Regions from separate parts of the Streptacidiphilus sp. PAMC 29251 genome, predicted to be linked through region 3. Evidence: riboswitches for the same ligand, from Rfam matches in the RefSeq annotation. Region 3 holds a riboswitch; each other region holds the start of a gene.
What was found. Region 3 has a riboswitch for S-adenosylmethionine ahead of ACXKR8_RS03565 (putative leader peptide). Riboswitches for the same ligand answer to the same signal wherever they lie in the genome.

Region 1 (10,392 bases), 2.1 Mb from region 3:
CACGGACGGCTTCACCACGCTGAACCTGATCTCCACGATCGGCTCGTTCATCCTGGGCGCCTCGATGCTGCCGTTCTTCTACAACGTGTGGAAGACCGCGAAGTACGGCGAGAAGGTCGACGTCGACGACCCGTGGGGCTACGGCCGCTCGCTGGAGTGGGCCACCTCCTGCCCGCCGCCGCGGCACAACTTCCTGACGCTGCCGCGCATCCGCTCCGAGTCCCCGGCGTTCGACCTGCACCACCCGGAGATCGCCGCACAGGACTACCTGGAGAACCACGGCGAGGTGCCCCCGCACCTGACCGCGGTGCTCGAGGCCAGGGCCGCCGCCGCGCAGGCCGGCGACACCGGAACGAAGGAGGGTGACCGATGAGGGAACAGGGCAAGATCTTCGCGGGCTTCGCCGTCTTCGTCCTCGGCATCGCCATCTGGTACGGCATCTGGTCCAAGGACCCGACCGGCACCACGGCGCTGTTCATGGCCTTCGCGCTGGGCGCGTTCATCGCCTTCTACCTGCTGTTCACCGCCCGCCGGGTGGACACCGGGGCCGGCGACAACCCGCAGGCCGAGGTGTCGGACGACGCCGGGGTCCAGGGCTTCTTCAGCCCGCACAGCTGGATGCCGCTCTCGCTGGGCATCGGCGGCGCGCTGATGTTCATGGGCGTCATCTTCGGCTGGTGGCTGATGTACTTCTCCGTCCCGATCCTCCTGATCGGCCTCTTCGGCTGGGTCTTCGAGTACTACCGGGGCGAGAGCCAGACGCAGTGACAGCGCCTCGGCGCTGAACGGCGCTGAGTGGAGGGGCCGGACACACACCGTGTCCGGCCCCTTCGGCGTTCACCCTTCCAGCCGTCCCGGAAGGTGGTTTGTGCAATGACTTCCTAGAGTGTGACGGTACGTCGGATTTCGACGCGGCACCCTGGAAGGACACCCGATGCGGGCTCGGTCTCTGGTTGTGGCAGCACTGCTGACGGCTCCACTGGCACTCTCCGGATGCAGTGGCGGCGACGCCCCGCCCGGGGGGCAGGACACGTCCGTGGACGCCGCTGCCCTGGTCAGCGTCAGCAACGCCGGGAAGTCCCAGGTGGACCCGTCGGTCCCGCTGGTGGTCAAGGCCGGTAAGGGGACGCTCACCGATGTGACGGTGACCTCGGCCGACGGCCGGGGCGTCGCCGGCGTGCTGACCGCCGACGGCCGCGGCTGGACCTCCAGCACCCCGCTCAGCGCCGGGCAGCACTACACCGTGCGGGTCAGCGCCGACGACGGCCACGGCGGCCGTGGGAGCACCGTCCAGCAGTTCTCCACGGTCGCGGCGGCCAAGACCCTCACCGCCCAGCTGACGCCCGGTGACAAGGCCGTCTACGGGGTCGGCGAGCCGATCACCGCGACGCTCAGCCTGCCGGTGCACGACCCGGCCGGACGGCAGGCGGTGGAGCGCGGGCTGACCGTCGGCTCCACCCCCTCGGTGCAGGGCAGCTGGTACTGGGTGGACGACCGCACGCTGCACTTCCGGCCGCAGACCTACTGGCCGGCCCACGCCAGGATCAGCGCCGCCTTCGACATGCAGGGCCGGCAGGTCTCCGGGGACCTCTACGGCGGCAAGGCCAGCAGCATCTCCTTCAGCACCGGGGACAAGCTGCTGGCGCTGACCGACGCGGGCAGCGACTACATGACGGTCTACCGCAACGACCAGAAGATCAAGTCACTGCCGGTCACCACCGGCAAGCCGGGCTTCGACACCCGCAACGGCATCAAGGTGGTGCTGGAGCAGGAGCAGTCGGTGTTCATGGACTCCAGCACCGTCGGCATCGCGGCCGGCAGCTCCAACGCCTACGCCCTGAACGTGCTCTGGGACACCCGGGTCACCTGGAGCGGGGAGTACGTGCACGCCGCGCCCTGGTCGGTCGGCTCGCAGGGGGTGTCCAACGTCAGCCACGGCTGCACCGGGATGAGCACCGACGACGCGCACTGGTTCTACGACACCTTCCACAAGGGCGACGTGGTCCAGGTGGTCAACAGCAAGGGCCACGCCATGGAGCCCTTCGGCAACGGCTACGGCGACTGGAACCTCTCCTGGGCGGACTGGCTCAAGGGCAGCGCCCTCGGCAAGCCGGTCGACACCTCGGCGGCGACCGCAGCGACCGGGACCGCCGCCGCCCAGGTCGGGCTCCTCCGCCCGCAGGCCTGACGACCCGGCAGCCAAACGGAAGGGCCCCAGCCTGAGGCTGGGGCCCTTCCGTTGCTACTGACGAACGAACTCAGTGGTGGCCGTGGCCGCTGGTGAGCTCGGCGTGCTCCTCGGGGGTCAGCTTGGGGATCTGCGCCGCCTCTCCGAAGTAGCTCTGCGACAGCTTGGCCCGGACCTTGGTGAGCACCGGGACCTTGGACTTGACGCCGTTCTCGTCCACCGCGGCCGGCAGCTCCAGCGGCTGCAGCTGCTCGTGCGCGGTGAGCGTGTGCAGCGACTCGGCGTCCAGCGGGGTGTGCACCTCGATGAACTCACCGTGCGGCAGCCGCTTGATGGTGCCCGACTCGCGGCCGTGCAGCACCTTCTCGCGGTCGTTCCGCTGCAGCCCGATGCACCAGCGCTTGGTGACCGTGAAGGCGATCACCGGGCCGACGAAGAAGAGGATCCGGCAGGCCCAGGTGATGGTGTTGATCGAGAGGTGGAAGTGCGTGGCGAACAGGTCGTTGCCGCCGGCCACCAGCAGGATCAGGTACTCCGCGATCCAGGCCACGCCGAACGCGGTGCGCATCGGCGCGTTGCGCGGGCGGTCCAGGATGTGGTGCTCGCGCTTGTCGCCGGTGATCCAGCCCTCCAGGAAGGGGTAGGCGGCGATCACGATCATCACCCCGCCGAAGATCACCAGCGGGATGAAGACGCCGAGCACCAGGGTGTGGCCCCAGGCCCTGATCTCCCAGCCCGGCATGATCCGGATCAGGCCCTCGGAGAAGCCCATGTACCAGTCCGGCTGGGCGTCGGTGGACACCTGGTCGGGGCGGTACGGGCCGTAGGCCCAGATCGGGTTGACCGAGGCGACCGCGGAGACCATCGCGATCACACCGAACACCAGGAAGAAGAACCCGCCGGCCTTGGCCATGTAGATCGGCATCAGCGGCATGCCGACGACGTTCTTCTCGGTCCGGCCGGGGCCCGCGAACTGGGTGTGCTTGTGGTAGAAGACCAGGATCAGGTGGGCCACCAGCAGGCCCAGCATGATGCCCGGGATCAGCAGCACGTGGATGGTGTAGAAGCGCGGGATGATGTCGGTTCCGGGGAACTGGCCCCCGTACAGGAACATCGCGATGTAGCTGCCGACCACCGGGGTCGCCAGGATCGCGCCCTCCATGAAGCGGATACCGGTACCGGAGAGCAGGTCGTCCGGGAGCGAGTAGCCCATGAAGCCGTCGAACATGCCCAGGAACAGCAGCAGGAAGCCGAACAGCCAGTTGATCTCGCGGGGCTTGCGGAACGCGCCGGTGAAGAAGACGCGCATCATGTGGACCAGCATGGCCGCCACGAAGACGATGGCCGCCCAGTGGTGGATCTGACGGATCAGCAGGCCGCCGCGGACGTCGAAGCTGATGTCCAGCGTCGACTTGTAGGCCTCCGACATCCGGATGCCGTCCAGCGGGGTGTAGGCGCCGTGGTAGACGACCTCGCCCATGCTGGGGGTGAAGAACAGCGTCAGGTAGACGCCGGTCAGGATGATGATGATGAAGCTGTAGAGGCAGATCTCGCCGAGCATGAAGGACCAGTGGTCCGGGAAGATCTTCCGCATGTTGGCCTTGGCCAGGCCGTAGATGCCGAGGCGTCCGTCGGCCCAGTCCGCGGCCTTCTCGCCGATGTGGGCCTGCTCGACCCCGGCCTCGCTGTGACCGATCTGGTGGTCGTCGTGCGAGTCGTCCGGTTCGGGTGTTTCCGCGTGAATGGTCATGGTTAGCTGCGCTCCCAGAAGCCGGGGCCGACGGGCTTGCTGAAGTCGCCGAGTGCCTCGAGGTACCCGTCGCTGTTGACCGACACCTGCAGCTGCGGCAGCGGGTGGCCGGCCGGGCCGAAGATCACTCGGCCGCCGTCGGCCAGGTCGAAGGTCGACTGGTGGCACGGGCACAGGACGTGGTGCGTCTGCTGCTCGTAGAGGCTGATCGGGCAGCCGACGTGGGTGCAGATCTTGGAGAAGACCAGGACGCCCTCGTAGCCCCAGGACGCCGACTTCTTGTCCTTGATGTCGTCCGGCTGCATCCGGACCAGCATCACCGCGGCCTTGGCGATGACCTCCTGGAAGTCCTCGTCGCTCTCCTTGACGCCCTCGGGCATCGCGAAGGTCAGCGAGCCGACACTGATGTCGGAGGCCTTCAGCGGCTCGTCGGTGTTCATGTTGACCAGCAGCTTGCCCTTGGCCCAGGCGGTGGAGTCGAGCTTCTTCTCCGGCAGCGGGCCCAGGTCGCGGAACAGCACCACGGCCGAGAGCGGGACCATCGCCATGGCGCCGATCATCGTGGTGCGGATCAGCTTGCGGCGGCCGAAGCCGCTCTCCTTGGCGCCCTGGCGGAAGTCCGCGAAGACCTGCTCGCGGACCTCGGGGGAGGCCTCGATCGGGTGCCGCTCGGCGGCGTGCTCCTCGTCCGACATCAGCGTGCGGGCCCAGTGGACCGCGCCGACGCCGATGCCGAGCAGGGACACGCCCAGGGTCATGCCCAGCGCGAAGTTCAGCGCGCTGAGGTGGCCGAGCGGGAACAGGTACACGACCCCGGTGTGGCCGTCGCCGTTGGAGCGCGGGATCGCCACGTAGGACGCGATGAACCCGATCGTCGCGATCATCGAGAGCAGGAACCAGAACGCCACCTGGCGCTCGGCCCGGGCCGCGGCCCGCTCGTCGATGTCGGTACGTCGGTGCTCGTGGGGCGGCAGCCCCGGATCGGCGAAGGAGTCGCCGACCACGGCGACCGCTCCGCCGTGGGCCCCTTGGGCCACCGGCAGGTGTTCTTCAGACATGTTGTCCTGGCTCGTCATGACTTCTTGGCCTTGGGAGTGCGGGCGGCGATCCAGATCGCGATACCGATCAGGGCGCCCAGCGCGAAGATCCAGCCGAACAGACCCTCAGTGACCGGGCCGAGGGAGCCCAGCGTGAGACCGCCGTAGTTGGGGTTCTTCGCCTGGTCCGTCGTGTGGGTGACGTAGGCGATGATGTCCTGCTTGTTCTGCTGGCTCATCGTGGTGTCCGGGAAGTTCGGCATGCTCTGCGGCCCGGTCTGCATGGCCTCGTACATGTGCTTGGGGCTCACACCGTCCAGCGAGGGCGCGAACTTGCCCTCGGACAGAGCGCCGCCGGCTCCCGCGAAGTTGTGGCACATCGCGCAGTTGGTACGGAACAGCTCCCCGCCCCGGGACACATTGCCCGCGGCGTACTGGTCGGCCGTCGGGACGGTCGGACCGGCGCCGAGCGAGCCGACGAAGGCGGCCAGCTGGTCGATCTGCGCCTGCGAGTAGATGTTGCGCTTCGCGGGGATCTGGGCGCCGGGCTGCTGGGCCGGCATCCGGCCGGTGCCGACCTGGAAGTCCACCGCGGCCGAACCCACACCCACCAGGGTCGGGCCGATCTTGGTGCCTTCGCCGTTCAGGCCGTGGCAGCTGGAGCAGCCGACGGCGAACAGCTTCTTGCCCTGCTCGACCGACAGGGACTGGCCGGAGTCCGCCTGCGCACTGCTGGCAGGCGCGAAAGCGGCGTACAGCCCGCCGGTGGTCGCCAGCGCGAAGAGTAGGACGACGAGCGCTGCCAGCGGGTGGCGTCGTCGAGCGGAGAGCGGCTTCTTGGAATTCTTGGGCACGGATTAACCCCGGTGTGAGGATCTGGAGCGTCTGGAGTCTGGTTGACCGTCAGGTCGGTCTGTGGGGACCGCCCGGCGGTGAGCCGAGGGGACGGTCCGACCCTGCACTACTTGATCAGATAGATGGTCGCGAAGAGGCCGATCCAGACCACGTCGACGAAGTGCCAGTAGTAGGACACGACGATCGCGGCCGTTGCCTGCTCGTGCGTGAACCGCTTCGCGGCGTACGTACGGGCGAGGACCAGCAGGAAGGCGATCAGGCCACCTGTCACGTGCATGCCGTGGAACCCGGTGGTCAGGTAGAACACCGAGCCGTAGGGGGAGGAGGACAGGGACAGGTGGTCAACCTTCACCAGGTCCGTGTACTCGTAGATCTGACCGCCGATGAACATCGCGCCCATGACGAAGGTGAGCATGAACCAGGCCCGGAGCTTCTTCACGTCGCCGCGCTCGGCGGCGAACACACCCATCTGGCAGGTGAAGGAAGAAAGCACCAGGACGGTGGTGTTCACCGACGCGAAGGGAACGTTCAGGGCCTCGTTGAGGGAATGCCAGTATTCCGTCCCGGTCACCGAGCGGAGTGTGAAGTACATCGCGAACAGGGCCGCGAAGAACATCAACTCGGACGCGAGCCAGACGATGGTTCCCACGCTGACCAGGTTCGGCCGGTTGACCGATCCGTGAGCGTGTCCGGTTTCTACTGCAGTTGCTGTCGCCACGACCGCCATTATGTCGGTCGCTTATTCCGTCTTCACTCCGGGGGTGGTTCCTCGGTGTGTCCGCACCCTGTCGTACCCTCCGCCGGGTGCCGGACCCCTGACGACCAGGCAGGTAGCCCGAATGGCGGGGAGCCCCGCACCGGGCCGCCCTCGCGCGACTGGCCGTGGGTCCCTCGAAATGGTGAACCCCGGACCGCCGGACGGCTGCCCCGACGATCTCCCCGGTACGCACCGGTGCTACAGCCCCCTCCGGCGGAGTAGCATCCGCGGGACGCCGAAGTGGTCCCGATCACATCCCAGGGGGATAACGGACGATGGCACTGAACGTTCTTGTCTACAGCGACGACCGAAACACGCGCGAGCAGGTCCTGCTGGCCCTGGGGAAGCGCCCCGCCGCGGACCTGGCGGAGCTTCAGTACCTGGAGTGCGCCACCGAGCCCGCCGTGATCAAGGCCCTGGACGCGCACGCCAAGGGCGGCCGCCGGCTCGACCTGCTGGTGCTGGACGGCGAGGCCACCCCGGTCGGCGGGATGGGCCTGTGCCGCCAGCTCAAGGACGAGGTCTACGGCTGCCCCCCGGTGCTGGTGCTGATCGGCCGTCCGCAGGACTCCTGGCTGGCCGCCTGGAGCCGGGCGGACGCGGCCATCGCCGCGCCGGTCGACCCGGTGGCGCTGGCCGAGGCGGCCACCACCCTGCTCCGGGGCGCCGCGCATCTCGTTCGCTGAGATCTCCCGTCCGGGCGATGTGCCCGGTCGCTAGGCTGGGGCCTCTCCCTCATCCCATCCAATGAGAGGCCCACGGCCATGGCTCACGTGTTTCCTGCGAACGGCGGCGGCGACCCCGTGCAGGCGCGCTCCTGGCCGGACGTCCTCAGCACGCTGATCGCGGGTACCGACCTGTCCGCCGCCGAGACCGGCTGGGCGATGGACCGGATCATGACCGGTGAGGCCACCCCGGCCCAGGTCGCCGCGTTCATGGTGGCGATGCGCGCCAAGGGCGAGACGGTGGAGGAGATCACCGGCCTGGTCGAGGCCATGTACGGGCACGCCACGGTGATCGAGGTGCCGGGGCGGGCGGTGGACATCGTCGGCACCGGCGGCGACCGGGCCAAGACCGTGAACATCTCCACCATGTCGGCGGTGGTCGCGGCCGGCGCCGGCGCGCTGGTGGTCAAGCACGGCAACCGGGCCGCCTCCTCCGCCAGCGGGGCCACCGACGTGCTGGAGAAGCTGGGCGTGAACCTGGGCCTGACGCCGCGGCGGGTGGCCGAGGTGGCCGCCGAGGTCGGCATCACCTACTGCCCGGCCCCGGTGTTCCACCCCGCCATGCGGCACGCCGGTCCGGCGCGTGGCGACCTGGGCATCCCCACCTTCTTCAATCTGCTCGGCCCGCTCACCAACCCGGCCCGGGTCCTGTCCAACGCGGTGGGCTGCTTCGACAGCAGGATGGCCGGGCTCATCGCCGGCGTGCTGGCCAGGCGCGGCGCGTCCGCGCTGGTCTTCCGGGGCGACGACGGGCTGGACGAGCTGACCATCACCGGCACCTCCACGGTCTGGCAGGTGCGCGACGGCGAGGTCGAGCGCAGCACCTTCGACCCGCACGACGTCGGCATCGAGTACGTCGGCATCGAGGCGCTGCGCGGGGCCGACTCCACGTACAACGCCGAGGTCGCCCGCCGGGTCTTCGCCGGCGAGCACGGCCCGGTGCGGGACGCGGTCCTGCTCAACTCCGCCTCGGCGCTGGTCGCCCTGGACCAGACCGCGGCCCCGCTGGCGGAGCAGCTGGCGGCGGCGATGAAGCGCACCGCCGAGTCGATCGACTCGGGCGCGGCGGAGGCGGCGCTGGCCCGCTGGGCTGCGGCGACGCACAAGTAGTCCCAACGGCTGTTCCACATGTTGGACAGGGGTTCTCCCGGTGGGCGGACCCCTGTCATACTTCTTCACAGGTCACGAGTGACAGCACGCGGTGAAAATCCGCAGCGGCCCCGGCTTGCTGTCCGGCAACCCTCCTTCCGTGGCGGGGTGCTTCCGGGTGACGACCAGGCCCTTCGGCAACACTGCCGCAGGGCAAGCGCGGATCCCTCTGTTGTACGGCCATTGGCCAGGGGTCCACTGGATGCCCTGGAGGGGCCGCTATGTCCACGTACTCTGATGTCGTCGCTGTCTGCGAGCCGCTGGCCGTGCTCGGCCGTGACGTCGAGGTGCCGCTGGTCGACGGGGACAAGGTCACCTACGCCGCGCTGGACTACGCCGCCAGCGCTCCGGCCCTGCAGCGGGTCTGGGACGACGTCGCCGCCTACGCCCCCTACTACGGCAGCGTGCACCGCGGGGCCGGCTACCTGTCCCAGCTCTCCACCGACCTGTTCGAGCAGAGCCGGGCCACCGTCGCCGAGTTCCTCGACCTGCGCGGCGGTGACCAGGTGGTCTTCACCCGGGCCACCACCGACTCGCTGAACCTGCTGGCGGGTGTGCTGCCGACCGGCACCCGGGTGTTCGCCTTCGAGACCGAGCACCACGCCTCGCTGCTGCCGTGGCGCCGCGAGGACCTGACCGTCAGCTACCTGCGCGCCCCGCGCTCCCCCGAGGAGGCGGTGGCCGCGCTGGACCAGGCGCTGGGGGAGTGTCCCGAGGGCCCCAAGCTGGTCTGCGTCACCGGGGCGTCCAATGTCACCGGGGAGATCTGGCCGGTCCGCGAGCTGGCCGCCACCGCGCACCGGCACGGCGCCCGGATCGTCCTGGACGCCGCCCAGCTGGCCCCGCACCACCCGGTGTCGGTCCGCGACCTCGACGTCGACTGGGTCGCCTTCTCCGGGCACAAGCTCTACGCCCCCTTCGGCGCGGGCGTGCTGGCCGGCCGCAGCGACTGGCTGGACGCCGCCGAGCCCTACCTGGCCGGCGGCGGCGCCAGCCGCACCGTGGCCCGGGAGGCCGACGGCTCGGTCGCGGTGGAGTGGCAGCAGGGGCCGGCCCGGCACGAGGCCGGCTCGCCCAATGTGATCGGGGCCTACTCCATCGCCTCCGCCTGCAAGGCGCTCACCGAGGCCGGGTTCGACCGGCTGGTGGCCCGGGAGCAGTACCTGATCGGCCGGCTGCGGGCCGGGCTCGCCGACATCCCCCAGGTCAAGGTGCTGACCCTGTTCGGCGAGGACCACCCGCGGGTCGGCGTGCTCTCCTTCGTGGTCCAGGACTGGAACAGCTCGCACTTCTCCGCCGCGCTGTCCGCCGAGTACGGCATCGGCGTCAGGGACGGGCTGTTCTGCGCGCACCCGCTGGTGCGGACCCTGCTCGGCGGCGAGGAGGCCTCCCCGTCCGAGTGCGGCGCCCCCGAGGCCTCGCTGCCGGGGGAGCGCAGCCTCAACGCGATCCGGGTCAGCTTCGGGGCCGGCACCCCCGACGAGCACATCGACCGCTTCGTCGCGGCCGTGCGCGAGCTGGTCACCCAGGGCGCGCAGTGGGCCTACCGGACCGAGGGGGCCGCTGCGTGCCCGACACCCGCCGCCAGGCCTGACTCGCCGCCTGGCCTGGGTCCCTCCCAGCGGCGGCTACTCGTCGAGGCCGATCGCGAAGGCGGCGTCCAGGTCGTGCCGGGAGTAGGTGCGGAAGGCGATGTGGGTCTCCGTGGACTCCACCCCGGCCACCTTGTTGACCTGGCCGGGGATCACCTCGGCCAGGTCGTCGTGGGCGCGCACCCGGACCATCGCCACCAGGTCGTGCTGCCCGGTCACCGAGTACACCTCGCTGACGCCGTCGATCGCGGCGATCGTCTCGGCGATCTCAGGGATCCTGTCGACGCTGGTCTTGATGAGCACGATCGCGGTGATCACGGGGGTTCTCCTGGCAGGATG
Region 2 (10,392 bases), 1.2 Mb from region 3:
CGCTGACGCCGAGCCGGGCCCGGTCGCGCAGGGCCGGCCAGGTGGTCGAGCTGTGCGCGACGCAGACCGAGACCAGCGGCGGGTCCAGCGACACCGAGGTGAACGAGCTGGCGGCGAGGCCGACCGGGACGCCGTCGACCAGCGCGGCGATCGCGGTCACCCCGGTCGGGAAAGCGCCGAAGACCCGGCGCAGCTCGGTCGGGGAGATGGCCTGGTCGACGCTCATACCGCAGCTCCTGTCGCTTCGCTGTGCACCGTCGCCGCCAGCTGCGGTCGTGCCGACGTCAGCCACTTCTCCAGCTCCTCCGAGGCGGTGTACTCCGAGTCCAGCAGGAACAGCCCCCGGGTGGGGACGCCGGCGCCCAGCTCCACCAGCAGCGGCTTGAGCAGCAGCTCCGCCGCCAGCGAGTGGCGCCAGTGGCCGCCCAGCATCAACGGTACGGCGGTCACCCCGGTGAGCCCGCCGGAGGGGAGGCCGTCCAGGAACAGCTTGAGCAGGCCGGTGTAGGCGGCCTTGTAGGTGGGGCTGGCGACGACCAGCAGGCTGGCGCCGCGGACGGTGGCCACCGCGTCGGCCACCCGCGGATCCTCCGGGTCGAACAGCGCGGGGCCGAGGTCGGCGAGGTCCACGCTGTGGTCCGGCGGCCGGCCGGTCAGTTCCTCGGCGAGCAACCGGGCCGCCTGGTAGGTACGGGACTGAGGTCTCGGATTGCCGACGAGGACGACGACACTCACGGGGGACTCCTTTTCACGTCGTGTGGTGGGGGATCAGGCCCGGCGGGCCCACTCCTCGGCGAGGAGGCGGTAGGAGGCGACCCGGTCCTCGTGGCCGTGGGTGATCGTGGTCACCACCACCTCGTCGGCGCCGGTGGCGTCGCGCAGGGTCTCCAGCTGGTCGGCGACCTGCTGCGCGGTGCCGACGAACTGGGTCTCCACCCGGTCCTCGACCAGGGTCCGGTCCTGCTCGCTCCAGGCGTAGGCGCGGGCCTGCTCCGGGGTGGGGAACTGGATGGCGCCGTCGCCGCTGCGGATGCTGCGCACCCACAGCCCGTAGCCGGTGGCCAGCTCCCGGGCGGTGGCCTCGTCCTCGGCGACCACCACATCGGCGGAGACGCTGACGTACGGCTGGTCCAGCACCGCGGAGGGGGTGAACGCGGCCCGGTAGCCCTCGGCGGCCTCGACCACGGTGGCCGGGCTGACGTGGTAGTTCGCGGCGAAGCGCAGGCCGTTGGCGCCGGCCACCTCGGCGCTGGTGCCGCCGCTGCTGCCGAGGATCCAGAGCTGCAGGTCGGCGCCCTCGCCCGGCACCACGTGGGCTTCGACGCCGTCGGCGGTGCGGTAGGTGCCGGCGATCAGGTTGAGGATGTCGTCGATCTGCTCGGCGTAGTCCTGGGCCTCGGCGTTGGGCTGCTGGAGCAGCTTCTTGTGCAGGACGAAGCGCGGGTGGCCCAGCAGTTTGCTGAAGTCGAACTTGGCCGGTATCCGCAGCCCGTTCGGGGTGTGGCCGTCCACCACGGCGGTGCCGCCGACCAGCGCGGGCTGCCGGGCGGGCGGGGCGGCCCGGCCGCCGGAGCGGCCCAGGCCCAGGTCGAACCGGCCCGGGTGCAGTGCGTCCAGCAGGCCGAACTCCTCGACCGTGGCCAGCGCGGTGCGGTGCCCGAGCTGGACCGCGCCCGAGCCGAAGCCGGATGGTCGAGGTCGCGGCGGCGGTCAGCGCCAGCACCACGGCGGGGGAGGTGCCGGCGACACCTGGGTTGAGGTGGTGCTCGGCGAACCAGTAGCGGCTGTAGCCGAAGCGCTCGGTCTGCTGGGCCAGGTCGATGCTGTTGCGCAGCGCCTGCGCGGCGTTCGAACCGGAGCTGATCGGCACCAGGTCCAGGACCGCGAGTGGGGTGTGGGACATGGTCAAGCTCCTTGTCGGTCGTTCGCGGGCGAGACCGGGGCCCAGGCCCACGGCGGGTCGGGGATGTCGCGGCGCAGGGTCGGGGCGATGTCGGACTGGAAGAGTTCGAGCGAGGAGCGGTGCTGGGCGTCGGTGAGCCCGCCCGGCTCGGCGTGCAGATGCAGCACGCTGTGGCCGAACTGCTCGTGGTAGCGGTGCACCTTCTCGATCACCTGCTGCGGGCTGCCGATCAGCGCGGAACTGCGCTCGACGAAGTCCTCCAGGGTCGGGAACACCGGCTCCACGCCGAGCCGCTTCTGGAAGCCGAGGTAGCCCTCGAACACCGGGCGGTAGTCGGCCAGCGCCTGCTGCGAGGTGGGCGCGGCGTAGTAGCCGGCCGTGCCCGCGCCGACCGCGGCCTGGGCCGGGTCGTGGCCGTAGTGCTCCCAGCGCTCGCGGTAGTAGCGGACCAGCTCGGCGTAGGGCTCGATGGCGTTGGTCACATTGGCGGAGAACAGCGGGTCGCCGTAGCGGGCGGCCAGGTCCACCGACTCGCGGCTGGTGGCGCTGCCGTGCCAGACCCGGATCGGCTGCTGGAACGGCCGGGGCCAGACCTCGGCGTCATGCAGTTCGGGGCGGAACTTCGGCGAGGCGGTGACCTTGTCGTTGCGCCAGATCTCCCGGAACAGTTCGTAGGACTCGGCGTTGCGGTCCCACTGGTCCTCGGGGGTGACCTGGAACAGCTCGCGCTGTGCCGCGCCGTTGCCCTTGCCGATGATCAGTTCGAGCCGGCCGCCGGAGAGGTGGTCCAGGGTGGCGTAGTCCTCGTAGGCGCGGACCGGGTCCAGCAGGCTGAGCGTGGTGACCGCGGTGAACAGCCGGACCCGCTTGGTCAGCGCGGCGATGTGGCTGAGCACCACCGGCGGCGAGGAGGAGATGAAGGGCCGCTCGTGCCGCTCGCCCACGCCGAAGCCGTCGAAGCCCAGCTCCTCGGCCTGCAGCGCGCTGTCGACCACCTGCCGGAACCGCTCCTGGGTGGACACCTGGACCCCGGTGACCGGGTCCGGGGCGTGCACGATCAGGGTGATCTGGATGAACTTCACGAGGCCACCCGCTCCGCCGCCGCCGAACTGCCGCCGCCCGCGCCCGGCTGGGCCAGGCCGAGGTGGTCCCGCAGGGTGCTGCCCTCGTACTCGCTGCGGAACACCCCGCGCTCCTGCAGCAGCGGGACCACGGTGTCGGCGAAGCCGTCCAGGCCCTGCGGGGTGATGTGCGGGACCAGGATGAAGCCGTCGCTGGCGTCGGCCTGGACGAAGTCGTTGATGGTGGTGGCGACGGTGTCGGGGGAGCCGACGAAGGTCTGCCGGCTGGTGGTCTCGATCACCAGGTCGCGGATGGAGAGCTTCTGCGCGGCGGCCTTCTCGCGCCACTCCTTGGCGGTCGCCAGCGGGTCCCGGTACATCCGCACACTGGCCCGGCCGCGGGCGATGGTGTGCTCGCCGGGATCGGGGTCGATCTCCGGCAGCGGCCCGTCCGGGTCGTAGGAGCTGAGGTCGCGGTTCCAGAGCTGCTCCAGGAACTTGATCGCGGTCTGTCCGCTGACCTGGGCCCGGCGCACCTCGCGGGCCTGCTCGACGGCGTCGGCGTCGGTGTCGCCGAGGACAAAGGTGGCGGCGGGCAGGATCAGCAGCTCGTCCCGGCTTCGGCCGTAGCGGGCCAACCGGCCCTTGACGTCGGTGTAGAAGGCCTTGCCCGGCTCCAGGGCGCTGTGCCGGCTGAAGATGGCGTCGGCGGTGGAGGCGGCGAACTCCCGGCCCTCCTCCGAGTCCCCGGCCTGGAAGATCACCGGGCGCCCCTGCGGGCTGCGCGGCACGTTGAACCGGCCGGCGATGTCGAAGTGCTGGTCGTGGTGCTCGAACCGGCCGGCGTCGGCGTCGCCGAGGAACACCCCGGACTCCTGGTCGGCGACGATCTCGCTGCCGTCCCAGGAGTCGAACAGCTCGGCCGTGGTGGCCAGGAACTGCTGGGCGCGGGAGTAGCGGTCCTCCTGCTTGAGGAAGCCGCCGCGGCGGAAGTTCTCGCCGGTGAAGGCATCCCAGGAGGTGACCACGTTCCAGGCGGCCCGGCCGTCCGAGAGGTGGTCCAGCGAGGCGAACTGCCGGGCCACCTCGTAGGGCTCGTTGAAGGTGGAGTTGATGGTGCCGGTCAGCCCGATCCGCTCGGTGACCGCGGCCAGCGCGGCCAGCACGGTGAAGGTGTCGGGGCGGCCGACCACGTCCAGGTCGTAGACCTTGCCGCCCTGCTCGCGCAGCCGCAGGCCCTCGGCCAGGAAGAGGAAGTCGAACTTGGCGCGCTCGGCGGTGCGGGCGAAGTGGGCGAAGGAGCTGAACTCGATGTGGCTGCCGGCCTCGGGGTCGCTCCACACCGTGGTGTTGTTCACCCCGGGGAAGTGCGCCGCGAGGTGGATCTGCTTCAGGGGCTTGCTCATGGTTCCGGTCTCTCCTCAGCCTGCGGCGGGTCGGGCGGCGGCGGCGTAGCGGTTCGCGGGGCGGGTCAGGCCCAGCAGCCCGCGCAGGGTGTCGGCCTGGTAGGCGGTACGGAAGGCGTCGCGGCGCTGCAGCTCCGGCACCAGCCCGCGGGTGATCTGCTCCAGGTCGTGCGGCAGGGTGGCCGGGCGCAGCCGGAAGCCGGTCAGACCGGCCTGCTGCCAGTCCTGCAGCAGGTCGGCCAGCTCGGCGGGGGTCCCGGCGAAGATCTGCGCGTCGCTGCTGTACGGCTCGCCGGCCACGGTGTCCAGCCGTTCCCGGCGGGCCTGCGCCGCGTCACTGCTGTCGTCCAGGAACACCACCAGGTCGCCGAAGACGTGCACGGTCTCCTCGCTGCGGCCGGCCGCTTCCTGCTCGGCGCGGATCTCGGCGAGGATCGCCCCGGCGTCCTCGCGGTCACGCGGTGTGACGAAGCCGACATCGGCCGAGCGGGCGACCAGCCGGAACGGGACGGTGGCATGCGCCAGCGCCGCCACGATCGGCTGCCCCTGCGGCGGGCGCGGGGTGATGGACGGCCCCTTGACGCTGAACTTGCCGCCCTCGAAGTCGATGTAGTGCAGCTTGTCGCGGTCGACGAAACGGCCGGTGGCGGTGTCGCGGATCTCCGCGTCGTCCTCCCAGCTGTCCCAGAGCCGGCGGACCGCCTCGACGTAGTCGGCGGCCTCGTCGAACAACTCGGTGAGCAGCGCCTGGACCTCCGGCTTGGCGAAGTCCTCCAGCCGGAACGACGGCACGGTGCGGCGGCCGAAGAGCTCGGCCTCGTCGGGGCGTCCGGCGACCTGCACCCTGACCCCCGCCCGGCCGGTGCTCACATAGTCCAGGGTGGCGATCGCCTTGGAGAGGTGGAACGGCTCGGTGTGGGTGACCACCGCGGTGGGGACCACCCCGATGTGCTGCGTCAGCGGCGCGATCCGGGCGGCGATGAGCACCGCGTCCAGGCGGCCCCTGACCCGGTCGGTGCGCTGGTCCGGGGCGGAGAGCCCGGAGGACTGCAGGCCGAGCGAGTCCTCGATGGTGACGAAGTCCAGCAGCCCGCGCTCGGCCTCGGCGACCAGATCGGCCCAGTACGCCGCGGTGAGCAGCTCCTTCGGGCGGGCATCTGGTTCGCGCCAGGCGGCGGGGTGCCAGCCGGCGCCGTCCAGGGCCACCGAGAGGTGGAGGGCAGGGTGTGGCTGAGGCATGGGGATGTCGCTTCCTGCTACGGGTGGGGGCGCCACCGGTGCGGAGGGCATGCCGAACGGAACCCGCGCCGGGGCTGGGCCCGGGGCGGCGTCGGCGGTGCGGAGAGGGAGAGGTACGTGCGGGTGCGGAGCGCGGTGGACGCGCTGCGGCTCAGGCTGAGGGTCAGGCCCGGCAGGTCGGACAGAGGGCGCTGGCGATGCGCTGAAGATCGATGTGCCGACGGGAGTACGTGCCGATGGATCGACGCACTGCTGTCACCTCCGCCTTCACTCGCGCGCTTGCGGTTGCCTGGACCGGCACCGCCTGGTCGTCACCTGGAGCACCCCGCCGCGTCGGAGGGTTGCTGGTCAGCAAGCCAGGGCTTGTCGCTGACGCTCATAACCTGAGCTCACGGTAGCTCCGGTTGGGCGTCGAACACAATCCCCAGTGATCGACTCGGGTTCGAGAAAACATCAACTTCCTTTGCCCCAACACCGGGTGGTCGGAAAGTCTTCCCAGCAGATGGACGGCATTGTCTAAAATCTGCTGAGCGGTTAGCATCGGCCCTGGTTATGAGCGTCAGCACCAAGCCCTGGCTCGCTGACCGGCAACCCTCCGACGCGGTGGGGTGCTCCAGGTGACGACCCGACAGGACGATTCTCCTGTAAGCGCGAGGCCCCGGTGGGGCCGGAAGACGAGCGAGGTGATCCAGATGCAGGCACAGCGAGTGGCCCGACGCCATGTCGACCTGCTTCGGGTGAGCAGCGCCTTGTGTCCGAGGACATCCCCGGTCTGTTGACCCCGGTCTCCTGACCACGGTCCGTGACCAAACCGGCGTTTCTCAACGCCGTGATTCCGACTCGATCACGCCCTCACCCCACCACGCCGCCACCCGTCCGAGCCCCTCCCCGGGCCACGGAGTGGTGCTGCGCCCCCACGGGATGGAAAGCACACCATGAGCCGCTCGGACACCCTCGCCCGGATACCCGCCGCACCGGAACCCCCGCCGCCGCCCTCGGACGAGCAGCTGCTCGCCGCGAAACTCGTCCCGCTGCGCCGTCCGGGCCAGTGGGTCTCGGCCGCGGCGCTGCTGGTGCTGTTCGCGATGTTCGTCCACACGGTGTTCAGCAACAGCAGGTTCCAGTGGGGCACGGTCGGCAGTTTCTTCCTGAACGGGTCGATCCTGAAGGGCCTTGAGCTGACGCTCTGGCTCACCGCGGCGGTGATGGCCACCGGCTATCTGCTGGGGATCGGGGTGGCCGCGATGCGGCTGTCGCGGAACCCGGTGCTGCGCGGGCTCAGCTTCGGCTTCGTCTGGCTGATCCGGTCGGTGCCGCCGCTGGTGCAACTGCTCTTCTGGTATGAACTAGCCTCGCTCTACCCGAAGTTGTCCTTGGGCATCCCGTTCGGCCATGAGTTCGTGACGGTGAAGACCGCGCATCTGTTCAGCGGCATCCTGGCCGCCTTCGTCGGGCTGACCCTGGACGTCGCCGCCTTCTCCTCGGAGATCGTCAGGGGCGGCATCCTCTCGGTCGAGCACGGCCAGACCGAGGCGGCCGAGGCGCTGGGTCTGGGACAGGGGCGGATCTTCCGCCGGATCGTGCTGCCGCAGGCGATGCCGGCCATCGTCCCGGCGTCGGGCAATCTGCTGATCGGGATGCTGAAGGCGACCTCGATCGTCAGCGTGATCGCGGTGCAGGACCTGCTCTACTCGTCCCAGCTGATCTACAACCAGAACTACCTGATCATCCCGCTGCTGCTGGTGGCCACGCTCTGGTACATCATCCTCACCACGCTGCTCTCGATCGGCCAGTACTTCGTCGAGCGGCACTACGCCCGAGGCAGCAACCGCCGTTCCGGGGAGGGCTTCTGGCAGACCTTCCGGGGCAATGTGCCGCTGCTCGGGCGGACCGGACGCGAACTGGCGGGCCTCTCATGAGCGAGCCTCTCGTGAGCGAGCCGGTGCAGGACGCGGCCGTGCCGGACGCGGTGGAGCCGCCGCTGGTCCGGATCCGGGGCCTGCGCAAGAGCTTCGGCACCCACCTGGTGCTGGACGGGATCGACCTGGACGTACGCCAGGGCGAGGTGACCGTCCTGCTCGGCCCCTCCGGATCCGGCAAGTCCACCCTGCTGCGCAGCATCAACCACCTGGAACGGCCCGACGCCGGGTTCGTCGAGGTGGGCGGCGAGATCATCGGCTACCGCCACCACGGCGGCAAACTGCATGAGCTGCGCCCCCGGACGATCACCCGGCAGCGGGCCCGGGTCGGCATGGTCTTCCAGCAGTTCAACCTGTTTCCGCACCTCACCGTGCTGGAGAACATCGTCGAGGCCCCGGTGGCGGTGCGCGGCAGCTCCCGGAAGCAGGCCGCAGCCAGGGCCCGCGAACTGCTGGAGCGGGTCGGCCTGGCCGGGCGGGAGGACTCCTACCCCCGGCAGCTGTCCGGCGGCCAGCAGCAGCGGGTGGCGATCGCCCGTGCGCTGGCGATGGACCCGCAGCTGCTGCTGTTCGACGAACCCACCAGCGCGCTCGACCCCGAACTGGTCGGCGAGGTGCTCGCGGTGATGAAGGACCTCGCCCTCAGCGGGATGACCATGATCGTGGTCACCCATGAGATCGGCTTCGCCCGGGAGGTCGCCGACACCATGGTCTTCCTCGACGGCGGCCGGATCATCGAGTCCGGCTCCCCGGCCGAGGTGCTGGCCGATCCGAGCCATGAACGGGCCCGCGCCTTCCTCGCCGCAGTCCTCTAACACCGCCCCTGCGCCACTTCCCTACCACCGCCATGCCATTTTCCGTTCCCTGAAAGGAACTTCCGTGTCGCACGTCCCCCATAAGGCATCCGCCGCGCTCGCCGCCACCGCCGTTCTGGCTCTGCTCACCGCCTGCGGTTCCTCCAGCTCCGGCAAGACGGTGACGCCCGCGGCCGGCTCCTCGTCCCAGGCGTCGCAGGCGGCCCAGCCGGCCCAGGCCGCGTCCACCGCGCTGCCGACCCAGGACGTGGTGTCCTCGATCCAGGCCGACCCCGCGCTGAAGGCCGAACTCCCGGCGGCGGTGCAGAGTCGCGGCTCGCTGATCCTGGGCACCAGCCAGGTGGTCGGCACCTCCGGCCTGCCGCACGGCGGCCAGGGCCCGGACGGCAAGGCCGTCGGCCTCGACATCGACCTGCGCGACGCCGTCGCCAAGGTGCTCGGGGTGACCTGGGACGTGCAGTACGGCACCTTCCCCACCGTCATCCCGGTGTGCAGAACGGCAAGTACGACGTGGGCCAGGACAACTTCGGCGCCACCAAGGCCCGGGAGCAGGTGGTCGACTTCGCCACCTACCTCAACGACGGCCAGTCCTTCCTGGGCGCCAAGGACCTCAAGATCGACAGCGCCACCACCCTCACCGACCTGTGCGGCTTCAACGTCGCCACCAGCCCGGGCTCGACCTTCCAGCAGATCCTCACCGACGGCGCGTCCAAGTGCGCCGCGGCCGGCAAGAGCCCCTACAAGGTGCAGTACTTCGCTGACACCGCGCCGATCTTCCTGGGCCTGGCCAACGGCAAGGTGGACATCTACTTCGGCCCGACCCTGAGCCTGAAGTACGAGTCGACCCACATCCCGGACACCAAGTACCTCGGCCAGATCAGCACCACCCCGGTCGGCTTCGTCACCGCCAAGAACTCGCCGATCTCCAAGGCGCTCAGCGACGCGGTGAACAAGCTCATCGCCAGCGGGGACTACGCCAAGATCTTCGCGAAGTGGGGCGTTCCCGGCATCGGCCTCTCCACCTCCGTCGTCAATCCGCCCACCACTTTCTGATCCGGCAGGAGTCCCTCCGATGACCGAACCCGTTCCCAGCGTCTCCATCGCCGACAGACCGCCGGACGACGCCGAGCCCGCCGCCGCCGAAGCGCAGCGCCCGCTCTCCTCCCAGCGGGTCATCCCGCTGCGGCACCCGGGCCGCTGGATCGCCACCCTGATCGTGCTGGTGCTCGCCGCCCAGTTCGCCCACGGGCTGGTCAGCAACCCCTTCTACCAGTGGGACCGGTTCGCGTACTGGTTCGTCCGGCCGGTGATCCTGCGCGGCCTGGTGGTCACGCTGGAGGTCACCGCGCTGAGCGCCGTCCTCGGCCTGGTCGGCGGGATCGTGCTGGCGCTGGCCCGGCTCTCCAGGAACCCGGTGCTGCGCGGGGTCAGCTGGATCTACATCTGGCTGTTCCGCTCGATCCCGCTGATCGTGGTGCTGCTGATCCTGTTCAACTTCAGCGCGCTGTACCGGACGCTGAGCCTGGGCGTCCCGTTCGGCCCCGGCTTCTTCCACTTCGACGAGTCCAAGCTGGCCAGCGAGCTGGTGGTGGCCACGGTCGGGCTGAGCCTGAACGAGGCGGCCTACGCCGCCGAGGTGGTCCGGGCCGGCGTGCTGTCGGTGGACCAGGGCCAGCACGAGGCCGCCGCCGCGCTGGGGCTGCCGAAGGGCTACCAGTTCCGCCGGATCGTGCTGCCGCAGGCGCTGCGGGCCATCGTCCCGGCCTATGTCAACCAGCTGATCGGGCTGATCAAGGGCACCTCGCTGGTGTTCTACGTCTCCCTGCTGGACCTTTTCGGCGAGGTGGAGAGCATGGGCAGCACCTACCCCGGCGACGTGGTGCCGCTGCTGATGGTGGCCACCGCCTGGTACGTGATCCTGACCAGCGTGGTGTCGATCGCCCAGTTCTACGTGGAGCGCTACTACTCCCGCGGCGCGGTGCGCACCATCCCGCCCACGCCGGTGCAGCGCCTGCGAGCCAATCTGCGTCGCCTGCGCGAGCGCACCAA
Region 3 (10,392 bases):
CGATCCGCACCAGCACCGCCTGGGAGTAGGCCGAGCCGGCGAAGTCGCCCAGCCCGGACCAGCCGGCGCCGCCCGGCAGCGCAGAGGCGTCCCAGAGGTACTGCGCCACGATCTGCAGCAGCGAGGCGAGAAGGCTCAGCCCGGCGCCGATCCGCGCGGCTCGCCGCAGCAGGCGCTGCTCGTCCGGGTCGGCGCCGAGCACCAGACCCGCCGGGAGCAGCCCGAGGGCGGCGACCAGCCCGAGGTAGAGCAGTCCCTTCACCACGCCGACGACCAGTTGCAGCCCCGGGCTGGGTTGCGGCGACGGTGCCGGGGCCACCGCGTCCGCGGGGACCCCGTACCCGAACTGGAGCGATCCGCCCACCGGGTGGGTGTCGGCGGAGACGACGGACCAGCTGGCGAGGTAGGAGCCCTTGGCCAGCCCCGGGCGCAGGCCGATGACCAGGGTGCGTCGGCCGTCGGTGAGGCGCGCCGTGCCGTCGTCCACCGCCTTGCCGGCAGCGTCGACCACACTGGTGGACCCCTTGGCGGAGGGCAGGGTGACCGGTTCGTCGAAGGTGATCCTGATCCCGGTCGGGGCCGAGGCCACCTCCGTGCCGTTGGACGGGGTGGTCGCGACGACATAGGCGTGCGCCGAGGCGGCGGGGGCCAGCAGGACCGCTCCGGTCAGCAGGCAGAGCAGGGCGAGCAGTGTGAGTGCGCAGCGCCGCCCGGCCCGCCCGCTCACGAGGGCGTGCGGGTGAGGCCCGCGTCGCTGAGGCCCGTGTCGCTGAGTCCCGTGTCGCTGTCAACGGGCTGCGGCGACACGGTGGTCCGACGCGCACGGGTCAGCGCCGCGCCGCCCACCGCGCCCGCCGACAGCGCCAGCACGATCCCGGCGGCGCCGAGGCCGATGCCCCAACCGTCCCCGCTCCCGCTCCCGTTCCCAGGGCCCGAGCCCGAGCCGGCCGAGGCGGTCAGCGACGCCGGGTCCGGGGTGATCACCACGCTCGGGGCCGGGTGCTCGGGCTCGGCGCCCCCCTGGGCCTGCTGCACCCAGTTCACCTCACTGCCGTCCGAGTAGCGCTGGACGGCCGGCAGGTAGAGCGTGCCGCGGTCGGGCAGCGGGCCGACGGACAGCGAGAACTGGCCGAACTCGCCCGGCGCCAGACCACCGGCGGTGGCCGTCCAGGTCACCTCGGTGACCGCCGAGGTGACGGCGTTTCCGTCGTCGTCCTTCAGCGGGGCGGGGAGCGCGGTCCGGGTCAGCCGGGCGGTCCAGCCAGGCACGGGTGCGCTGAGCACCGAGGTGAACGGAGCAGTGGTCGGCAGGTGCACGGTCAGGGCGACCGTGTGCGCGGCCTCGGACTCGTCCGGCACCGTGAACGTCAGCACGGCGCTACCGCCGCCCTTGCTGCTCGACGAGGACACGGTGACATGGGCGGCCGCGGGGGCGGCCAGGGCGAGCACCAGCACGGCGGCGGCGACCGCCGCCGCGACGGCGGAGCTCATGGTGCGGATGGACATCGGGCCTGATTTCCCTGGTCTGGTCAACGGTCTGGTCAAACGGTTTTCCTGGAGCTCGTCCGGCGGTGTGGTGGCCTCCTCGTCCAGCAGCGCCAGAATCCGGGCGCGCAGGCTGACGAACTCGGGGGCGGACTGGTCCCGGGGGCGGTCGAGGCCGACCTCGACCACCTCGCGGATCCGGGCCGGACGCGGGGACAGCACGACCAGGCGGTCGGCGAGCGTGAGCGCCTCGCTGACGTCGTGGGTGATCAGCACCGCGGTGAAACCCCGCTCCTGCCACAGTCGCAGCAGTTCGCCCTGCAGAACACGACGGGTGAGGGCGTCGAGCTTGCCCAGCGGCTCGTCGAGCAGCAGCACGGAGGGGTCGTTCACCAGGGCACGAGCGAGCGCGGCCCGCTGTGCCATGCCGCCGGAGAGCTGGGCCGGCCAGGCGTCGGCGAACTCGGTCAGGCCGACCAGGGCCAGGGCGTCCTCGATCCGGGCCTTCGACCCGGCGTGGGCCCGCCGCGCCTGGGGGCCGATCGCGACATTGCCCCGGACCGTGCGCCAGGGCAGCAGCGTCGGGTCCTGGAAGACCAGCGCCCGGCTCGGGTCAGGGCCGGTCACCGCGCTGCCGTCGACCTGCACCGCACCGAACAGCGGGCGGTCCAGGCCGGCCAGCAGCCGGATCAGCGTGGACTTGCCGGAACCGCTGGGGCCGACCAGGGCGATGAACTCGCCCGGCTGGACTGACAGTGACACATCGTCAAGGACGGGCAGGTCGTTGTCGCCGTTGCGGAACGCCTGGGTGACGTTGCGGATGTCGATCGCGGCGCCGGTCCTGGTGTGGGTGCGGGTCACCATCGGGTCAGCTCCTTCTCCCAGCGCAGCGCCCAGCTGCGCAACCGGAACAGCAGGGTCAGCAGCAGCCCGCAGACGCCCACCAGGACGACGATCCCGGCGTAGAGGGCCGGGAAGTCGCCCCAGCCCTTCTGCCAGTTCAGATACCAGCCGAGTCCGGAGTTCACCCCGAAGTTCTCCGCCACCGTGAGGCTCACGAAGGAGGAGCCGAGGGCCATGAACGCTCCGGTGAAAATGCTCGGCAGAGCCGCAGGCAGGGCCACCCGCAGCAGCAGGAACCAGTTCTTCGCGCCCAGGGTCTGGGTGACGTCGTAGTACGAACGGGGATGCTGACGATGCCGGCCCGGGTCAGCACCGTGATCGGGAACCACACGCTGACCGCGATCAGGAACACCGCGCCGGTGTAGGCGCTCGGGAACAGCACGAAGATGACCGGCACCCAGGCCAGGGTCGGCACCGGGCCGAGGAACATCAGGATCGGGTGCACCCAGTAGTTGGCCTGCTGCCACCAGCCGATCGACACGCCGGTGACCAGACCGGCCAGCAGGCCCAACGCAAATCCCAGGGAAAGGAGTTGGAGCGAGTTGCCGAGGCTTTCGGCGAGGATCCGCCGGTCGTGCCAGAGGTGGTCGAAGATCTCCTGCGGCGCTGCGAAGTAGGGGGTGGAGAGGAGTTGCGTCTTGGCGGTGGAGATCTCCCAGAACACGGCCCAGAACGCCGATCCGAACAGCCAGGCGGCGCCGTGGGCGACGCGTGCGGCCGCACGGGCGCCGAGCCGGGTGCGGGCGCCCAGGCGGGTGCGGGTCGCACTCAGGGCCCAGAGCGCCGCGGCGGTCCCGGCGACGACCAGGCCCGCGATCGCCGTGAAGGTGGTGGTGTCGTGGATGGCGGCGGCGTCGGCGAGCGGCAGCTTGGAGCTGTCGTGCACGGCCTCGGTGAGGGCGCTGAAGGCGATCCAGGCGAGGATGCCGGCGCCGGTCAGGATGGGTTGATCCGGAGCGGATGGGTGACCTTCTCCAGGGCCGCGTGGATGCGCGCGGCGCCCTGGACGGTCGTTTCGGCGGACGGGTCCGGCTGTTGTTGCCCGGCTGTGGCCGGGGAATCCGTGAGCGTGCTGAGGTCCATGCCCGGCCTCAGAAGGTGAGGCCGAGGTTCACGAACACCTTGTCGGCGAGCGCCTGGGAGTCCGTGTTGGCGGGGAGGAAGCCGGTGTGGATGAACTTGTCGATGCCCGGTTGCAGCACCTGCTGCAGGTTCTTGGGCGAGGGGTCGAAGGTGAGGGTCTGCAGCACCGGCAGGATGTTCGCCGGGGTGTCCGGGATGTACTTCTTGCTGGACTCGAGCTCGGCCGTGGCCTGGAGGTTCGCCCCGGCCCAGCGTGAGCCCTTGGCCCAGGCGGTGACCAGCTTGGCCGCGGTGACCGGGTCCTGGCTGACGAACTCCTCATTGAGGGCGACCGCGCAGCAGGGGTAGGAGGAGTTGCGGCTCAGATCGCGGTTGTTCGACAGCTCCTTCGCCCAGCCCGCCTTGACCCCCTGGATGATCGGCAGGAAGCCGCCGGCGGTCGCGATGGCGTCAACTCGCTTGTCCTGCAGGGCCTTTGGCAATAGGTCCTGCTCGATGACCACCCACTGGACCTGCTTGGCCGCCGGACTGGAGTTGATGCCGGCGTCCAGCAGGTCGAGCGAGAAGAAGTTGGGAGCCGAACCCTGCAGACTGCTGACGCCGATCTTCTTGCCTCTCAGCGACGCCACCGTGGGCACCGAGCCGTCGTTGCGGACGTTAGAGGTCGAGGCAGCCGTGGTGCAGTCCGCCGGAGAGTTTGACCGGGGTGCCGTTGTAGATCGGGCCGAGGAAGTTGAAGAAGATCCCGTTGGTGGCGATGTACTTGCCCGAGCCGACCGCTGCGGTGACGTCCTCGTCGGTGCCGGTCTTCTTCAGGACCACGTTCAACCCGGCGTCCTTGAAGAAGCCCCGCTCGTAGGCGACGATCAGCGGGGCCTCGCAGACACCGCTGGGGGCGGTCACCGTCAGCTGCCGACCGGCCCAGGACTTGGTGACGGTGAGGCCGTCGGCGGCGGTGGTGTCCTTCCTGTCGCTCCTGATGAAGGCCCAACTGCCCAGCCCCGCCGCGGCCGCCACACCGGCGCCGACGGCGCCCAGGGTGAGCACACGGCGCCGGGAAACGCCTTGGGCGGCGTCGAGGTCCACATTCGCGTCGACGAGAGCGGGCTGTACAGGTTCGGGCTGCGGAGTTTCGTCACTCATTTCGGCATCCTGACGTATTTTCGGGCGCGCTGAAAGCGCCACGATGGATTCATCGATTCGTCAACGAAGAGGTTGCGCAGAAGGTATTACGGAACTGCGAGCCCGTGACGGCCCGTCAGAGCTCGGCGCGCGGGCCCGTACAGAGGGCGCCAGCCACGCGCTGCAGGTCGATGTGGCGACGGCTGCAGCTGGTGAACGCGTGTCGCGTACTCATCCGTCAGGACCTCCGCTCAGCGAATTCGCGCTTGCCGGGCCCCCACGGACCCGGCCTGGTGTTCACCTGGAGCACCCCACCGCGGAGGAGGGTTGCTGGTCAGCAGGCCAGGGCCGTTCGCTGACGCTCATCACCTATGGCGGGACCATAGCGCGCCTCCCACCGACCCGACAAGAGCCCGGAATTGGCGACACACTGCCGCAGCACGGGGTTCACATTCGGCGATGAAAATGGCAGGAACGGACGGGCGGGCCGACGGTGGGGAGCGGCCCGGCCCGCCCGGTCGACCCCCGTCGGCACGTTCCGCTTTGCGAGGAGTACGGCCTTGGATGTCCACGCTTCCCTTGCCGATGTGGTCGGCAACACTCCGCTGGTGCGGCTGAACCGCGTCACCGACGCGGCGCCCGCACCCGTCTACGCGAAACTGGAGTACGTCAACCCCGGTGGCAGTGTGAAGGACCGGATCGCCCTGGCGATGGTCGAGGCGGCCGAGGAGGCCGGGCAGTTGCTGCCCGGCGGCACGATCGTGGAGGGCACCTCGGGCAACACCGGGGTCGGCCTGGCCATGGTCGCCGCACAGCGCGGCTACCGCTGCGTCTTCGCGATCCCGGACAAGAGCAGCCCGGAGAAGGTCGCCGTGCTGCGGGCCTACGGCGCCGAAGTGCTCGTCTGCCCCGGGGACGTGCCGCGCGAGCACCCCGACCATGTGTTCTCCACGGCCGCGCGCGTCGTCGCGGAGACTCCCGGGGCCTGGCTGGCCAACCAGTACGACAACCCCGCCAACCCGGAGGCCCACTACCGCACCACCGGGCCGGAGATCTGGGAGCAGACGGACGGGCGGATCACCCACCTGGTCTCCGGCGTCGGCACCGGCGGCACCATCACCGGGACCGGCGAGTACCTCAAGAAGGTCAGCGGAGGCCAGGTCACCGTCGTCGGAGCCGACCCGGAGACGTCGGTGTACTCGGGCGGCGACGGAAGCCCCTACCTGGTCGAGAGCATCGGCTTCTTCCGTCACCCCGAGTCCCTGGACAACAGCTGGCCGCAGTCCTACCACCCCGAGGTGGTCGACCGCTTCGAGCGGATCAGCGACCGCGAGTCGTTCCTCACCGCCCGCCGGCTGGCCCGCGAGGAGGGGCTGCTGGTCGGCGGCTCCGCGGGCACCGCGGTGGCCGCCGCCCTGCGCGTGGCGAGGACGCTGGGGCCCCAGGATCTGGTCGTCGTCATCCTCCCCGACTCCGGACGCAACTACCTCTCCAAGGTCTTCGACGACCGCTGGCTCCAGGAACTCGGTTACCTGGCCCCCCGAATTCCGTGAAGGAGGCGCCGTGACAACGCCAGCATCCCTGCCGGTCATCGACATCTCCCGCTTTCGTGACCCCGCCGCCGACCGTCCGGCCTTCCTCGCCGAACTCCGGTCCGCCGCCCATGAGGTGGGGTTCTTCTATGTCACCGGGCATGGCGTCCCGGCCCGGCTGCGGGCGGAGGCGCTGGACGCGGCCCGGGAGTTCTTCGCACTGCCCGAGGCGCGTCGGCTGGAGATCGAGAACCTCAACTCTCCCCAGTTCCGCGGCTATACCCGGACCGGGACCGAGTACACGGCCGGCAGCGCGGACTGGCGCGAGCAGATCGACATCGGCCCGGAGCGGGCGGCGCTGGAACCCGTCCCCGGCGCCCCGGACTACCTGCGGCTGATCGGCCCCAACCAGTGGCCCCCGGCCCTGCCGGGGCTGCGCGACACCGTGCTGCGCTGGCAGGCCGAGGCGCTGCGGGTGAGCCGCGAGGTGCTGCGCGCGCTGGCTGCCGCGCTGGGACAGGAGGAGGACTACTTCGACCGCTGGTTCGACGACGAGGCCGCGGTGAGCCTCAAGGTCATCCACTACCCGCCGCGGCCCGCCCCCGAAGCCGAGCAGGGGGTGGGCGCCCACAAGGACTACGGCTACCTCGCGCTGCTCCAGCAGGACCAGGTGGGCGGGCTGCAGGTGCAGCGCGAGGACGGGAGCTGGATCGACGCGGTGCCGCTCGCGGACGCCTTTGTCTTCAACATCGGCGAGATGCTGGAGATCGCCACCCAGGGCTATCTCAAGGCGACCCGGCACCGGGTGGTCAGCCCCCGTCCCGGGGTGGACCGCTACTCGATCCCGTTCTTCCTCGGCCCCCGGCTCGACGCGGTGGTGGAGGCGGTGACGCTGCCGCCCGAACTGGCGGCCCGCTCCCGAGGGGTCACCGACGACCCGGACAATCCGCTGCTGGCCGCGTTCGGGGAGAAGGCCCTGGTCGGCTGGCTGCGCTCGCACCCCCGGGTCGCCGAACGCTGGTGGTCCGACGTCCTGGCCGGGACGGACGGGTCCCGGTAGCGGTGCTACCTGCTACCTGCTACCTGCTACCTGCCCAGGCTCAGCAGGGCGAGGATTCCGCCGACCACCGGCCGGGCCTGGAAACCGCTCTGATGGTTCGTCACCGTGTCGTACAGGTCCGTGAACGGCACCCGTGAGGGCGAAGTGTGGGCGAAGTCGTACAGCGCGTCGATCAGGAACTGGCTGACCGGGTGGCCGCGCAGCCACGCCGCGGTCCACATCTCCCAGTCGCCCTTGGTGTAGGAGTGCCGCAGGTCCAGCGGCACCCCGTACTGGTTGACCTGGGTCAGGTACCAGTCGGCCTCCTCCTTGGCGACAGAGCTCGGGACCAGGTTCAGGCCCAGCAGCCGGTCCGGGTAGCCGTTGTACTTCAGGCTCCAGGTCCCCGGCTGGTCGTAGGCCAGTTTGAGGTGGTCCGGGGTGGTGTCCTGGGCCTTGGCCGCCCACTGCGAGCTGTAGCCGGCGGCGGTGGTCCGGTAGCGCTTGGCGTCCGCGGTGTTGCCGGCCGCGGTGGCGATCTGGCCCATCGCACCGATGGCGAGGATGCCCTTCAGCGCCAGGTTGGCGCTGTGGCCGATGAAGCCGGTGAAGTCGTCGGTCTGGTTCTGGAAGCCCGGGTCGAGCGCGTTGGCGACCAGGTACTCGCCCCACTGCCTCAGGACGGTGTAGTGCTTGGCGGCGAACGCCCGGGCGGCCGGAGCGTCGATCCGCGCCAGGTACGCGGCGCACATCAGCAGCATATTGGCGGACTCCTCGACCGGCATGTCCTCCTCGTTGCCGTCGTTGTGCCCGGAGGCGACCGGGTAGTGGGAGCCCAGGTCGTGCTCGGCGAACTCCTTGGGCCAGCCGCCGTTCTCCGGGTAGTCCAGCAGCGGCGCGAGCAGCAGCCCCAGATAGGCCGGGTCGGCGTACAGGAACGCGGGCATCGCCGGGTAGGTGACGTCCACCGTGGAGACATTGCCGTCGCTGGAGATCTCCTTCAGGAAGGCCCAGGGCTCGCCGTTGCAGCTCACCAGCTCCGTTCCGCCGAAGGCCTGACGCAGCGACAGCGCGCACAGCGCGGCGTACTTGGCGCCGCCGACCGCGGTGGCGTCATGGCGCACCTTGGCGTCGAAAACAGCGGTCCGGGTCTGCGCCGCGGTGGCGTCGGCGTGGAAGGAGGCGGCCATCTGCTGCCAGGTGGACCAGTAGGAGCGCCACAGCGGCGGGAGGTCCGCCCCCAGGTAGCTGACGGCCGGTTCCCGGACGTGGCCGACGGACAGCACGGCCGACTGCTTGGACCGCACCGCCCCGAAGTCGACGTTGAAGCCGAACACCGGCCAGTTGTCGCTGATGGCCCGGGGCTGGTTGCTGTCGGCGGTGTTGCCGAGTTTTCCGTTGGCGAGGACGGCGGAGCGGACCGCGGTGTCGGCGCCGATCTGCCAGGTCAGCCCGGGTCGGTTGGTGGCGCTCCAGACGACCGAGCCCCAACTGGCCATGTCGCCGTTCTCGCTGAGCACGGCCGGGGTGTCCGGGGTGAAGGAGAGCGCGGTGAGCGAGGTGCTGCCGCTGCCCTTGACCTGCTCCTGGGACCAGCGGATCTTGGTGCCGGAGTCGCCGTGGGCCCACTCCCCGGAGATGTCGAAGTACAGGCTCACCTGGTGCGACCTGCCGTCGGTGCTGCGCACGTCCGCGGCGAGGTAGGACAGGGGTACCGACTGGCGGCGCAGGTCCCCTGGCTCGATCGGGGACAGGAAGGTCAGCGTCAACTGGACGCCGGCGGCCTCCATGACATAGGTCGAACGGGTGGCGCTGAGCGTCAGCGAACGCTGCATCATGCCGCGCAGGACATGCCCGTCGATGTTCGGCGCGCCCATGAACAGGAAGGCCACGCCGTCGATCTGGGCGATGCCGGCCATGGCGGTGGTGCGGCCGGTCCAGAAGCTCGGCCAGGTGCCGGCCAGGTTGTCGGCCGGCAGCCAGGTGCTCAGGTAGGGAGAGCGGACGGCGAGGGGCACGGCCGGAGGCCGGATCGGGTCGAACGAGGACGCGAACGCGCTCGCGCTTGTGCTCGCGCTCGTCCCGATACGACCGGCAGCGGAGGGGGACGCGGGGACGGCCGCTTCGGCGGACTGCGCCATACCTGGCAGCAGGGCGACACCGGCCGCTCCGAGTCCGGCCGCTCCGGTCCAGCGGATCAAACCGCGACGGCTCAGGCCGTCGCCCGGATCGGTCCGCTGCGTGCCCTCGGTCCGGTCGGGTGAGTCCATCAGGTGCGACATGGGTTTCCTCCAGGAGCCGCTGGTGGAAGCGGCGTTGGTTCAGGGAGCTGGGCCCGGCCCCACCTCCGAAGCACAGACGTGGATACGGCCGGGGCAGGCCGTGGCGTCAGCCGTAGGTGAAGCAGCGATCACGCAAATAACAACGTTGCAATGCGAGCACTGGAATGACAGCACGCCCCCAATGGCGCTGTCCACCCCTCAGCGAGAACATCCCCATCCGCCTGCCGCGGGCACCCCACCGCCCACCGGGACCACCAGCAACGCGCACCCCAACTCGCGCGCATCCAGGGCCCACTGCCCCACCGAAGGGGAGAACTAGCAGCTGGACAGCATGATCACGTGGCGTTCCGAGCCCATATTGTCGACACCCCAGGGCTGCGGCCCGTGGCACGCAACGCCGCGACCCCACCACGCACCCGGGTATCGACCTCTCCACCGGCCGGCTCGCGGCCGACCAGCCGTCACCCGCCCTGACATGAGGGCACTTCCGCTCATTGCCCATGCGACGTATAGACACCGGCCAAGGGGTGTGGTGTCATGCTGTTTGCCCGTTTACAACGATAGAATACGGTCGAGGAAGGAGTACTGCGGCGACCTCCAGCGACACCTCAAAGATGATCGATTCATGGAAGGCGTTGGCGAACTCCAGCCGGGGCGTGACACGATCACCACTGGCGGGAACCCGAGCCGATCCGGATCGACAGGCCAGTGGACCTGCGGTCGGAACCCAGCTGAGGAGTGGCGGACCGGTGCGCGTGGTCGTCTTCGAAGCGCCAGTGGTAGGGCCAGATGACACAGTCGGTTCGCTGGCTCGGGCGCTGGCGGTGCCTCAGACCACGCTTGGCGATTTCATGCGCGCCAACATCTCGCAGGGCACTGCCCTGGGGATCCGGGTCTCTGAGCTCATGAAATCCGGCAACCTGGTCGACGAGAACCTCATCACCGA

Region 1: it holds a riboswitch for S-adenosylmethionine, as region 3 does, so the genes downstream of both, ACXKR8_RS13270 (aminotransferase class V-fold PLP-dependent enzyme) here and ACXKR8_RS03565 (putative leader peptide) in region 3, are expected to answer to the same signal.
Region 2: it holds a riboswitch for S-adenosylmethionine, as region 3 does, so the genes downstream of both, ACXKR8_RS09355 (putative leader peptide) here and ACXKR8_RS03565 (putative leader peptide) in region 3, are expected to answer to the same signal.

The regions. Positions count from the first base shown of each region.
Region 1 is NZ_CM135725.2:2,841,838-2,852,229, reverse strand. It holds gene ctaD (aa3-type cytochrome oxidase subunit I) at 1-373, shown strand, start outside; gene ACXKR8_RS13310 (cytochrome c oxidase subunit 4) at 370-768, shown strand; gene ACXKR8_RS13305 (L,D-transpeptidase) at 1,037-2,188, shown strand; gene qcrB (cytochrome bc1 complex cytochrome b subunit) at 2,259-3,938, opposite strand; gene qcrA (cytochrome bc1 complex Rieske iron-sulfur subunit) at 3,941-5,014, opposite strand; gene qcrC (cytochrome bc1 complex diheme cytochrome c subunit) at 5,011-5,829, opposite strand; gene ctaE (aa3-type cytochrome oxidase subunit III) at 5,937-6,557, opposite strand; gene ACXKR8_RS13280 (hypothetical protein) at 6,863-7,273, shown strand; gene trpD (anthranilate phosphoribosyltransferase) at 7,352-8,422, shown strand; SAM riboswitch class IV at 8,493-8,627, shown strand; partial or broken gene ACXKR8_RS13270 (aminotransferase class V-fold PLP-dependent enzyme) at 8,683-10,055, shown strand; gene ACXKR8_RS13265 (Lrp/AsnC family transcriptional regulator) at 10,090-10,371, opposite strand; partial or broken gene ACXKR8_RS13260 (rhomboid family intramembrane serine protease) at 10,368-10,392, opposite strand, start outside.
Region 2 is NZ_CM135725.2:1,965,985-1,976,376, reverse strand. It holds gene ACXKR8_RS09390 (flavin reductase family protein) at 1-226, opposite strand, end outside; gene ACXKR8_RS09385 (NADPH-dependent FMN reductase) at 223-735, opposite strand; partial or broken gene ACXKR8_RS09380 (LLM class flavin-dependent oxidoreductase) at 769-1,903, opposite strand; gene ACXKR8_RS09375 (LLM class flavin-dependent oxidoreductase) at 1,906-2,985, opposite strand; gene ACXKR8_RS09370 (NtaA/DmoA family FMN-dependent monooxygenase) at 2,982-4,370, opposite strand; gene ACXKR8_RS09365 (LLM class flavin-dependent oxidoreductase) at 4,386-5,609, opposite strand; gene ACXKR8_RS09360 (putative leader peptide) at 5,773-5,859, opposite strand; SAM riboswitch class IV at 5,880-5,993, opposite strand; SAM riboswitch class IV at 6,158-6,266, shown strand; gene ACXKR8_RS09355 (putative leader peptide) at 6,302-6,388, shown strand; gene ACXKR8_RS09350 (amino acid ABC transporter permease) at 6,545-7,528, shown strand; gene ACXKR8_RS09345 (amino acid ABC transporter ATP-binding protein) at 7,591-8,343, shown strand; gene ACXKR8_RS09340 (hypothetical protein) at 8,365-8,694, opposite strand; gene ACXKR8_RS09335 (transporter substrate-binding domain-containing protein) at 8,833-9,396, shown strand; gene ACXKR8_RS09330 (amino acid ABC transporter permease) at 9,416-10,392, shown strand, end outside.
Region 3 is NZ_CM135725.2:753,327-763,718, forward strand. It holds gene ACXKR8_RS03530 (copper resistance CopC/CopD family protein) at 1-727, opposite strand, end outside; gene ACXKR8_RS03535 (DUF1775 domain-containing protein) at 724-2,349, opposite strand; gene ACXKR8_RS03540 (ABC transporter permease) at 2,343-2,642, opposite strand; gene ACXKR8_RS03545 (ABC transporter permease) at 2,540-3,274, opposite strand; gene ACXKR8_RS03550 (hypothetical protein) at 3,325-3,471, opposite strand; partial or broken gene ACXKR8_RS03555 (ABC transporter substrate-binding protein) at 3,480-4,118, opposite strand; gene ACXKR8_RS03560 (ABC transporter substrate-binding protein) at 4,129-4,614, opposite strand; gene ACXKR8_RS03565 (putative leader peptide) at 4,730-4,828, opposite strand; SAM riboswitch class IV at 4,851-4,963, opposite strand; gene ACXKR8_RS03570 (PLP-dependent cysteine synthase family protein) at 5,154-6,146, shown strand; gene ACXKR8_RS03575 (isopenicillin N synthase family dioxygenase) at 6,157-7,185, shown strand; gene ACXKR8_RS03580 (glutaminase family protein) at 7,212-9,446, opposite strand; gene ACXKR8_RS03585 (adenylate kinase family protein) at 10,196-10,392, shown strand, end outside.